Regions from separate parts of the Gordonia sp. C13 genome, predicted to be linked through region 1. Evidence: riboswitches for the same ligand, from Rfam matches in the RefSeq annotation. Region 1 holds a riboswitch; the other holds the start of a gene.
The links. Region 1 has a riboswitch for S-adenosylmethionine ahead of M1L58_RS17115 (aminotransferase class V-fold PLP-dependent enzyme). Riboswitches for the same ligand answer to the same signal wherever they lie in the genome.
Positions count from the first base shown of each region.

Region 2: it holds a riboswitch for S-adenosylmethionine, as region 1 does, so the genes downstream of both, M1L58_RS07920 (bifunctional o-acetylhomoserine/o-acetylserine sulfhydrylase) here and M1L58_RS17115 (aminotransferase class V-fold PLP-dependent enzyme) in region 1, are expected to answer to the same signal.

Region 1 covers NZ_JALPSY010000023.1:58,707-64,556, forward strand. Annotated here, with positions in the region: gene M1L58_RS17095 (Rv0361 family membrane protein) at 39-629, shown strand; gene M1L58_RS17100 (rhodanese-like domain-containing protein) at 626-1,039, shown strand; gene M1L58_RS17105 (O-succinylhomoserine sulfhydrylase) at 1,036-2,253, shown strand; gene M1L58_RS17110 (isochorismate synthase) at 2,334-3,404, opposite strand; SAM riboswitch class IV at 3,517-3,631, shown strand; gene M1L58_RS17115 (aminotransferase class V-fold PLP-dependent enzyme) at 3,649-4,998, shown strand; gene M1L58_RS17120 (hypothetical protein) at 4,995-5,447, shown strand; gene M1L58_RS17125 (inorganic diphosphatase) at 5,610-5,850, opposite strand, start outside.
Region 2 covers NZ_JALPSY010000006.1:205,681-211,530, reverse strand. Annotated here, with positions in the region: gene M1L58_RS07930 (hypothetical protein) at 1-758, shown strand, start outside; gene metX (homoserine O-acetyltransferase MetX) at 798-1,952, opposite strand; gene M1L58_RS07920 (bifunctional o-acetylhomoserine/o-acetylserine sulfhydrylase) at 1,969-3,291, opposite strand; SAM riboswitch class IV at 3,355-3,476, opposite strand; gene M1L58_RS07915 (cutinase family protein) at 3,749-5,644, shown strand; gene M1L58_RS07910 (MFS transporter) at 5,734-5,850, shown strand, end outside.

The DNA of each region.
Region 1 (5,850 bases):
ACGGAGGTCACACCAGGACTGTCGTTACACTTCGCGCCATGGCCAAAGCTGCAGGCGGGGGCCCCGACAAGCCCACCGGTAAGGGCGCCGCACCCCGGAACACCTCGCGGGGTGCCGCGTCCCCGAGGAAGCCTGCCCTCGGCAAGGCCGGGTCGGACGACGACGTCGACGCCGCCCTCGTCGAGGAGACACCGCCGAACTGGAAGAACGCCTGGCCGTTCTTCGCCGCTGCGGGTGTGGTCGCGCTCCTCGCCCTCGGGATCGTCCTGTCGAACATCTCGCGTCCGCCCGAGGACCGCGTCAGCGACGACGCGCTGGTCCAGTACGCGATCAACGACCAGTACACGGCGCGCAACGGCCCGAACTACGCCGAGTACCGGGCGAACACCTGCGATGCGGACCTGAACAAGGTCGAGTTCGTCTCCGAGGCCCGATTCCTCGCCGAGAACCAGGCGTCCCTGGACGCGAACGGCCCCATCGAGATCCCCGAGATCACCGACCTGGTGGTCGACGGTGACCGGGCGACCGCGCAGGTCCATTGGCACTATAAGAACACTCCCGATGACAAGAAGGTCGTGGATACGACCGTGGTGCGCGAGAACGGCGAATGGAAGGTGTGCTCCTCATGACCTATGCCGGCGACCTGACCCCGCGGGAAGCGTGGGAAAAGCTCGAGAACAACCCCGACGCGGTCCTCGTCGACTGTCGGACGCAGGCCGAATGGTCCTTCGTCGGCGTCCCCGACCTCGAGATACTGGGCAAGCGCACGATCTTCGCCGAGTGGACGACATTCCCCGAGGGTCGTCGAAACGAGCAGTTCGTCGAGCAGCTGCGCAGCGCCGGGGTCACCGATGACCACGAGGTCATCTTCCTCTGCCGCTCCGGGCACCGATCGATCGGCGCGGCCGAGGCGGCGACCGCCGACGGGATCGGCAAGGCCTACAACGTGGTCGACGGGTTCGAGGGTGCCCTCGACGAGAACGATCATCGAGGTGCGTCGGGATGGCGCGCCGAAAACCTGCCGTGGAGGCAATCGTGAGTCCTGATCTGTCCGTGGGTTATGAACTGCCGGAAGGTCTTTCGCCCGACACCATCGCCGTCCGCGGCGGCCTTGCCCGCTCCGGGTTCTATGAGACCGCCGAGGCGCTGTACCTGACCAGCGGATATGTCTACGACTCCGCCGAGGCCGCCGAGCGTGCCTTCACCGGCGAGGACCAGCGATTCGTCTACTCCCGCTACGGCAACCCGACGGTCCACATGTTCCAGGAGCGACTGCGGCAGCTCGAAGGTGCCGAGGCCTGCTTCGCAACCGCCAGCGGTATGGCCGCGGTGTTCGTGGCGCTCGGTGCGCTGCTCAAGGCCGGCGACCGGCTCGTCGCCGCCCGCAGCCTGTTCGGCTCGTGCTTCGTGGTCTGCAACGAGATCCTGCCGCGCTGGGGCGTCGAGACCGAGTTCGTCGACGGCGAAGACCTCGAACAGTGGGAGCGGGCGCTGTCCAAGCCCGCCACCGCGATCTTCTTCGAGACCCCGTCGAATCCGATGCAGACCCTCGTCGACGTCGCCAAGGTGTCCGAGCTGGCCCACGCCGCGGGCGCGAAGGTGGTGTTGGACAACGTCTTCGCCACCCCGCTGCTTCAGCGCGGCCTGGATCTCGGCGCCGACGTCATCGTCTACTCCGGCACCAAGCACATCGACGGTCAGGGTCGCGTCATGGGTGGTGCCGTCCTCGGCACCAAGGAGTACGTCGACGGCCCGGTGCAGCAGCTGATGCGCCACACCGGTCCGGCGCTGAGCCCGTTCAACGCCTGGACGCTGGTCAAGGGTCTCGAGACGATGCGCCTGCGCGTCGACGCCTCGGTGTCCTCGGCCCTGCGCATCGCCGAGTTCCTGGAAGCCGACTCCCGCGTCCGCTGGGTGAAATACCCGTTCCTGCAGTCGCATCCGCAGTTCGAGCTGGCCAAGAGCCAGATGTCCGGTGGCGGCACCGTGGTGACCTTCGAGCTCAACGACCACGACGGCATCGACGGCAAGAAGCGCGCCTTCGAGGTCCTCAACGCGCTGAAGGTCATCGACATCTCCAACAACCTCGGTGACTCCAAGTCGCTCATCACCCACCCGGCCACCACCACGCATCGCGCGATGGGGCCCGAGGGACGGGCAGCGATCGGTCTCAGCGACTCGGTCGTCCGCCTCTCGGTCGGCCTCGAGGGCATCGACGACCTGCTTGCGGACCTGGATCAGGCGCTCGGCTGACGGGTAAACCCACCCTTTTCGGCAGAGCCACCACCCCTCGGGGTGCTGGGTTTGCCGAAAAATGGTGGGTTCACACAGCGCTAGGGCAGCTCCGCGATCCCTAGCGCGTTCAGCACGGTCCGCAGTTTGAACGCGGTCTCCTCCAGTTCCGCTTGCGGGTCGGAGTGTTCGACGATGCCGCCGCCCGCCCAGGTGCGCAGGCTCCGACCATCGGCGGCGAGTTCGGCGCAGCGGATGGTCACCATCCACTCGCCGTCGCCGGCGGCGTCGCACCAGCCGACCGCGCCGGCGTAGAAACCGCGGTCGCCCTCGACGTCCCGGATGATCTGTGCGGCAACATCACTCGGGGTTCCGCACACCGCGGGAGTGGGGCCGAGGAGCAGCGCGAGATCGAGGGCGGTGGTCGCCGGGTCGCGGAGTGTTGCGCGGATCGGGGTGGCCAGGTGCCAGACCTCGCCGGTGGACTCGAGCTTCGGCTCCGACGGCGCGTCGATGTCGTCGCAGAGAAGTCCCAGGCGTTCGCGCAGGTGGTCGACGACGAAGGCGTGTTCCGCGAGATCCTTTGCCGAAGCGAGCAATTCGTCGGCGGTGGCACGGTCGACGGCGGGGTCGGCCGACCGCGCCGCCGAACCTGCGTATGGGTGACAGGTCACCGTCGAACCCGACTTGCGAAGCAGGACTTCTGGACTCGCGCCGACCAGCCAGGTGCCCGAACCCGTCGCGGCGCCGACATCCACGCCGAAGGCGTTGTGTCCGGCGTTGCCGCCGGCCAGGGCGTCGATGAACTCGTCGGGCCGGACCCCCTCGTCGAGGACGAGATCGACGCTGCGCGCGAGCACCACCTTTCCGACGTCGCCCGCGACGATGCGCTTGATCGCGTGCGCGACACGTTCGCGATGTTCGTCGGCATCGGGGTGGAGCACGGTCGAGATCGCTCGTCGCGACAGCGGGCCGGTCCCGGGCAGCGGTGCTTCGCCGGTCCGGAGTCGTGCGGGGGCGATCAATGCCGCCGGGTCGCGCACATCGAAGGGGATCGCGCCGGTCAGCGACGCGACTTCGCCCGCCCGTAGCGCGGCGGACGCCTCGTCGACGTCGGTGAACGACCGGACCACCCCTTCGCCCCGCACGGTGCCGTGCGGACGCGACAACACGAAGACCTCACTCGATGACACGACAGCCAGGGTACAGGTAAGCCTGTCCTAACTAGGAATCACGGTGAATCTAAATTGACACCCTTCTCCGGGATCCGCGAACCTTGTCGCAGGTCATGAGTGCCAGTGACAAGCCCCGGCTCGCTGGTCGGCAACCCTCCTCCACGGTGGGGTGCTCCGGGTGACGACCTGGCTGCGTTCGAACCCGAATGCGGCAAGTGTGGATTCTCGAGGAGTTCTTGTCATGACTGCTGTGCTCTCGGCACCCGTCACCATCGTCCGCCCGACCCGTGCCGCGGGGCCCGCGATCCCGGACCGGGCGCCCTCCATCCCCGCGCTCGCACCGGTTGTCGGTGCGGATGCGCAGGTTCCCGTCGCCGCCGGACACAGCGTCAGCTACGCCAATCTCGACTACGCGGCGAGCGCCCCGGCGCTGGCATCAGTGGCCGCGCAGGTCGCCGGCGCCCTCGGTGAGTACGCGAGCGTGCACCGCGGTGCAGGTCACCTATCGCAGGTCACCACCCGTCGCTACGAGGCTGCGCGTGAGACCGTGCGCGATTTCGTCCGCGGCCGCGTCGACGACACCGTCGTCTTCACCCGTAACACCACTGACGCGATCAACCTCGCAGCCCACATCACGCCCGGCGACGTCGTGGTCCTCGACATCGAGCATCACGCCAACCTGCTGCCGTGGTGCGCACCGAAGGACGGTCGGAATCGGGCTCGCGTGGTCACCGCCTGCGACACGATCGAGGACACCCTTGTCGCGATCGAGTCCGAACTCGCCTCGAAGCCGGCGTCGCTGCTCGCGGTGACCGCTGCGTCGAACGTCACCGGCGAGGTCCTGCCGATCAGCAGGCTCGCCTCGATCGCCCATCGCCACGGGGCGCGAATCCTGGTCGACGCGGCGCAGCTCGTCGCGCATCGCCCCATCTCGATCGTCAGCCACGGCATCGACTATCTGGCCTTCTCCGGTCACAAGGCCTACGCACCGTTCGGTGCCGGCGTCCTGATCGGACGGTCCGACTGGTTCGACGCCGCCGACCCGTACCTCGCCGGCGGGGGAGCGACCGCCGACGTCGAGCTGGGCGGCGGAGAGAGCTCGGCCGGGACCACCTGGCACACCGGCGCCGCCCGCCACGAGGCCGGCTCGCCGAACGTGCTCGGCGCCGTGTCGATCGCCGAGGCGTGCGCCGCGCTGGCCGAGCTGGGCCCGGAGGCCATCGGCCTCCACGAACTCCGGCTCTGCGAACGCCTCGACGCCGGTCTCGCCCACATCGACGGCGTACGTCCGCTGCAGATCTTCACCGACTCGACCGACCGCGTCGGCATCGCCGGCTTCACCGTCGACGGCGTCGCACCGCGGGTCGCGGCCGAGTATCTGAGCAGCGAGCACGGAATCGGTGTGCGGGACGGCAAGTTCTGCGCCCACCCGCTGCTCAAACGCCTCGGCCATCCCGAAGGTGCCGTCCGCGCGAGCTTCGGTGCGGGCACCACCTCCGACGACATCGACCGCCTGCTCGACGCACTCGGCACGCTCTGCGCCACCACGACCACCACCCGACCAGAACTCGACGAGGGGTACCCCGCATGACCATCCAACTCGACACACCGCGCAACGCCGTCACCATCGGCCGTCCCGGCTTCCAGGTCGCGATCGCGGGAGATGCCGTCGCCCAGACCTTCCCGATCGTCGTGCGTCGCGAGACCCTGCGGGACGCCCAGCGGGCGCGCTCGCTGCTGCGGGCCGGCACCCATGACCAGGCGAACTTCGTCGTCGCCCTCGAGGTCGAGGTGGCCATCGCGCCGCACGCGGCATCGGCACGTGCCGCCGTTGCGCAGGCCGGAGCCGCGACCGACAACTCCGATACCATTCGCTACGTCGGCACGACCCACGGCCTGATCACGCTCCTGCGCGACGTCTATGCCGCCGAGGTCGCCGACGCGGTGATCCTGGTCCCGATCGACGGGTCGGCCACCGACCGTCGAATCCGCGAGCAGGTGCTCCCGGTCTTCGCGGACGTGCGCCACCGGGTCGCCTAGGTTTCGGGCCAGACCGAACGCAGAATCGCCGCCGCCGGCTCACGATCGCCTTCTGTACGTGGCGATGTGGCCGGAGGCGGCGATTGTGGTTCACCCCGGAGAACACGAACCGCCGACGACAGCGTGTGTCGTCGGCGGTCGTGAACGACTGCTCGGGTGGCGTCAGCCGCGCGAGGGCTCGTTGGCGTCGTGCGGGTGAGCGGCGAGACGGTCGATGGCCTCCTGGGCCACCTTCTCGGCGGCTTCCCGGCCGACCCAACCGCCGGGCTGGACCTCCTTGCCGGGCTCGAGGTCCTTGTAGTGCTCGAAGAAGTGCGAGATCGGACCCAGCTCGTACTCCGACACGTCGGAGATGTCCTTGATGTGGTCCCAGCGCACGTCACCGGCGGGCACGCACAGCAGC
Region 2 (5,850 bases), on a different contig from region 1:
CGGTCCGCGACATGGCCCGCGGCCACGACTTCGACACGGTGTGCCCGTCGACCCCGGAACTGGTCGCGGCGACCGGGGCGGCACTTCTGGCCGGCGAAACCTATTCGGGCACAACCCGACTCGCCTTCATCGGCGGGCAGCGGCAGCGCGAGTGGTTGTCGGCCACACCGCTCGCCGCCGCGGGCGCGATCATCGCCGCGGTCCTGATCACCTTCTACGCGATCAGCTCGTCGTTCGCCGACCGCGACGTCCCCGAGCCGTCATCGACGGTCGGCAGCGTCCCCGCGGTCGCCACATCGAGCGAGCAGAGCTCGGAGCCGGTGCCGACGACCGAGGCCCCGGTGACGCAGGTTCCGGACCAACCGGTCGAACAGACCTACGAGCAGCCCGTCCAACCGCTGCAGCCGGCGGAACCGCCGGCATGGAACGAACAGCCGGGCTGGGCCACCACCGAGTTGCCGCCGACCGCGCCGTCGACCGGGACGACCAGCACGCGCACGCTGTCACCGTTCCCGTGGCCGACGCTGCCGTTCGCGCCGGGCTCGACGCCGCCCCCGATCCCGCCGACCCTGCTGCCCAAGGAGATCCGGCCGCGCAACACCACGCCGGCTCCGCCGCCGCTGACCCAGCCGACGCCGTACCAGTCGGCACCCAGTCAGTCGTCGGGGTCGTCGCCCAGTGACGAGACGCCGCAATCCGGAGCCGTTCGCACGGCACCCCCGGCGTCGTCGAGTACCCCGGTCCCCGTCCCGCGCTGAGCGCTGGCGGCCGGTTACTGGAATCCGGGAGGGCCGGGATCAGGCGTCGCGGCGTGCGAGCTCGACAGTGCGCTTGAGCAGGTCGCTGATGGCGTCGAACTCGGTGAGGAAGCCGTCGTGTCCGGTGTCCGATCGCACGACCTGCAGGCCGCCGACGCAGTTGCCCAGTTCTTCGGCGAGCTCGGCCTGTAACCGCAACGGGTACAGGCGATCCGAGTCGATTCCGCCGACGATGACCGGGACCTTGCACTCGTTGAGCGCCTTCTTGATGCCGCCGCGGTTGCGGCCGACGTCGTGATGGTTGAGGACCTCGGTGAGCACCACGTAGCTGCCCGGGTCGAAGCGCTGCATCAGCTTCGACGCCTGATGCTCGAGGTAGCTCTGCACGGCGTAACGACCGCCGAGCAACGGCTGCTCGTCGCCCTGCGGTTTGTTCTCGAACCGCTCGTCGAGCTCGGGTTCGCTGCGGTAGGACAGGTGTGCGATCTGGCGGGCGATGCCCATGCCGGTCAGCGGTGTCTGTCCGGTTCCGTGGTAGTTGCCGCCTTGCCAGGCCGGGTCGGACTTGATGGCGGCGATCTGTGTGGTCTGGATGCCGATCTGGTCGGCGGTGGCGCGGGCGCCGACTGCCAGCACCAGTGCGCTACGGACGCGATCGGGGTACTCGATGGCCCACTCGAGCGCGCGGGCACCACCCATCGAACCGCCGAGAACTGCTCCGACGCTGCGGATTCCGAGGCGGTCGAGGAGTGCGACCTCGGCGCGGACCTGGTCGAGCACGGTGATCTGCGGGAAGCGTGAACCCCAGGGTCGACCGTCGGTGGCGAGGGACCCAGGACCCGTCGATCCCTTGCACCCACCGAGCACGTTGGCCGAGATGACGCACCACTCGTCGGTGTCGATCGCCTGGCCCGGGCCGATGAGGCCGTCCCACCAACCGGGCGTCTCGTGCTCGGCGTCGGCGGGACCGGTGACGTGGGAGTCGCCGGTGAGGGCATGCAGGGTGAGGATGACGTTGTCGCGGGACGGCGACAACGTCCCCCAGCGCTGGAACGCCAGGGTGACGTTGTCGATCCGTTCACCGCTGTCGAGAGGCAGTGAGCCGATGCTCATGCCGACGAGCTTCCCGTCCGGGACCGATTCCCAGTCGGGCTGATCAGACGCTTGCGCGTTCAGGTCGATACTCACCGACAAAACTGCCTCACCTGTCCTATTTGGCGGCTGCGAAGCCCTGTTCGAGGTCCGCCAGGATGTCGTCGATTCCCTCGATACCCACGGCCAGGCGCACCAGGCCCGGGGTGACACCCGCGGCGAGCTGCTCCTCCGGGGTCAGCTGGCTGTGGGTGGTCGAGGCCGGATGGATGACCAGGGAACGGACGTCGCCGATGTTGGCCACATGGCTGTGCAGGCTCAGGGCGTCGACGAACTTCTTGCCCGCGTCCACACCGCCGTTGATCTCGAAGGCGATGATCGCACCCTGGCCCTTGGGGGCGAGTTCCTGGCCGCGCTGGTACCACGGCGAGGACTCGAGGCCGGCGTAGGCGACGGACTCGACCTGGGCGTGGCCCTCCAGGAACTTCGCGACCTTCTGCGCGTTCGAGACGTGGCGCTCGATGCGCAGGCTCAAGGTCTCGAGACCCTGGGCGAGCAGGAAGGCGTTGAACGGGGCGATTGCCGCACCGGTGTCGCGCAGCCACTGGACGCGGGCCTTCAGGGCGTAGGCCGGAGCGCCGAGGTCGGCGAAGACCGCACCGTGGTAGCTGGGGTCCGGGGTGGTGAAGCCGGGGAACAGGTCCTTGCCGTCACGCTGGACGCGCCAGTCGAAGGTGCCGCCGTCGACGATCACGCCGCCGATAGCGGTGCCGTGGCCGCCGATGTACTTGGTGGCCGAGTGGACGACGACGTCGGCGCCGTGGGCCAGCGGATTGATCAGGTACGGGGTGGCGACGGTGTTGTCGATGATCAGCGGCAGGCCGTTGCGGTGTGCGACCTCCGAGATGCCCTTGATGTCGAGGATCTCGTTGTTGGGGTTGGAGATCGACTCGCCGTACAGCGCCCGGGTGTTGTCCTTGATGGCGGCCTGCCACGACGCGGGGTCCTCGGGATCCTCGACGAAGCTCACCTCGACGCCCAGCTTCGGCAGGGTGTAGTGGAAGAGGTTGTAGGTGCCGCCGTACAGACGGGGGCTCGACACCACGTGACCGCCGGTCTCGACGATGTTCAGGATCGCGTAGGTCTCGGCGGCCTGACCCGACGCGACGAGCAGAGCCGCGACGCCACCCTCCAGGGCCGCGATCCGCTGCTCGACCGCATCCTGGGTCGGGTTCATGATGCGGGTGTAGATGTTGCCCGGCTCCGCGAGACCGAAGAGGTTCGCCGCATGCTGCGTGTCGTTGAAGACGTAGGAGGTGGTCTGGTAGATCGGCAGCGCCCGAGCGTTGGTGGCTGCATCGGCAGCCTGGCCTACGTGGACCTGCTTGGTCTCGAAGCTCCAGTTGTCGGCTGGATTGGTGCCTTCGTTGGCATCAGACATGACTGTTGATCACTTTCTACGGTCGGCAGGGCCAAACTCGACCCTGTTGGGGTCCGACCTTCGGACCCGCGCTTGCCGGGGCTTCGCTTCCGCGATCCCACAACCCGGTCATCACCCGGAGCACCCCACCGCGGTTGGAGGGTTGCCGATCAGCTAGCCGGGGCTTGTCGCTGATACTCATGACCTGGCGACAAGGATATAACACGGATGTGAGTGCCAGAGAACCCTCCCGGTCACGCCGAATCGAAGTCCTCGTCAGCCACCCGAACCGTGTAGTGGACGTGTCCTCCGAGCGGGTGAAATCGGCGGATGAGCAGCGTGAATCACCTGTTCAGAATCGTTAGCATTTCTCAGCGTCCTGTCAGGTTCGCTTTCTCCCCTTAGAGTTCCGGTCAACCCCGGTGAAGACGCCTCTTCATCCCTGAAGCGTGTCCGGGAGTGGTGAGGAGTGGGCCTCGTGGGGGCAATGGAGCATCTCAGGTCGCGTCGGACGTCGTTTCTGATCGCAACCGCGACCGGCGTGGCGGTCGCCGCATCTTTCGGCTTGGTCGGCGGTGTCCCGGAAGCGAAAGCGGACTCGTGTGGCGCGGGTGCGGTCGTCATCGTGGGCGGCACCAACGACCCGGAGGGGCAGCACCTCGTCGGCGTCAAACAGCGCTACACCGGGCTCGGCCCCGACAACAGCCCCGACCCGAACTCCCCGTACGCCGGCGAGGGCGCCTACAAGGTCATCTACGCCGACTATCCGACGACCCTGTGGCCCCTGGGAGCGACGGGTTATGACTCGGGTGTCGCGCAGGGGACCGCGGCAACCAAGTCGGCGATTGCCGGTTATCAGTCACAGTGTCAGGGCAAGCCCGTCGTCGTGGCCGGCTATTCGCAGGGCGCCCGCGTCGCCGGCGACGTGCTGTCCGAGATCGGGAACGGCACGGTCGGCGAGATCGCCGCGATCGACGAGAACGGCGAGCCGATCCTCGACGACGAGGGCAACCCGGTCATGGTGACCATCGACCCGGACGTCATCAGCGGCGAGCTGTATTCCGATCCGCGGCGCGCCGGCGACAAGACCGGGCGAGGTATCGAGCTGTCGCTGATCGGTGTGATCCCCGGTCTGACGATGTCGGGCCCGCGCGGCGCGAACGGTGCGGACGCGGGATTCGGGACGGTCTCCGATCGCGTGGTCTCGGTGTGCATCGACGGCGACCCCATCTGCGACCTGCCGGACCCGCTGTACGACCCCATCGGTGCCATCGACGGCATCCTCGGATACCAGACGAAGCACTTCCTCTATCCATGGGCGATGTACCGCGACCCCGCCTCGCAGTGGGATACGCGGCCGGTCTCGTGCAGCGGCACGGGGACCCCGTCCGGGACGGTCTGCATGGTGGGGGCGAAGTCGGCGTTCGCCGAGCTGGTCCAGGGCTGGGCGAAGGACATCGGGTACACCGGCGAGATCGGCGACTTCCTGTCCGGCCGTCCGACGATCGGCCTGCCGCTCGGCATCACGCTGGCCAATCTGCAACCCGTCGTGCGGCTGGTCCAGGGTTTCCTGCCCCCGCTGCCGCAACTCGGTTACGGCGCCTACCTGCCCGACCTCTTCGTGTTCGAGGACATCCTGCAGGGCATCGTCAGTCTGTCCCCGGCACGACTCATGCGCGGTGTGACTGCTCTCGCGGACAGCGTGCGCAGCATCGTGCTGCTGCCGGTGAACTTCGTGCGGTACTGGGCGGGCGCGATCGTCGGACCGTCGATCACCTCGCAGCCGAACACCCTTGCACTGCCGGCCGACGATGACTCCTCGGCATCGGTGGCGCTGGCCCGGTTCGTCGCCACGGTCGACGACGATCCCGAGACCACGGCTCCAGAAGTCGAGGCGTCGGGCAGCGGTAGCGGTTCGCCCGCGGTCACCGAGGTGGCCGACGGTCAGTCGATCGGCGACCCGTCTGCGGGCACGGACACCTCGGCGCCGGTCACCGACCACGACAACACCCCGGCCGGTGGTGGAGACGGGACCGACTCGTCGACCGGCGGCACCGACCCGGGCGTCACGCGGTCGGAGACCGACTCGTCGGCCGGGCCGTCGTCGGATGACGGCGCCTCGGGTGCGGGTGGTCCTGACAGCGACACCGACGATTCCGGCAGCACCGACTCCGGGGCCTCGGATTCGAGCGGTTCCGATAGCGGCTCCGGCTCGGGCTCCGGGGGCTCGGATTCGAGCGCTTCCGGCGGCGGCGACAGCAGTAGCGGAGGTTCGAAGTCGGACTCCGGTGGCAGTGGCTCGGATTCCAGCAGCTCCGACGGCAGCGGTGGCGGTTCGGACAGTTCTTCCGGCGGTGATTCCGGCTCGGAGTAGGCGCTGTACAACGACTGGTCGTTTGCTGTGTGAACGAACTCACCGGCCGCCGGGGAATGGTGGTGCCGGAGTGCCGGTTGGCATGAGGCGTGCCTGAAGCCCCCACGACGACCACCGGTGCACCGGACGACCTCGCCATCGACGTGCTCGACGACGCGACGTCGGACGTCGCAGAGCGCCCCTCCTCGGGGATCTCGAGCAGAGCC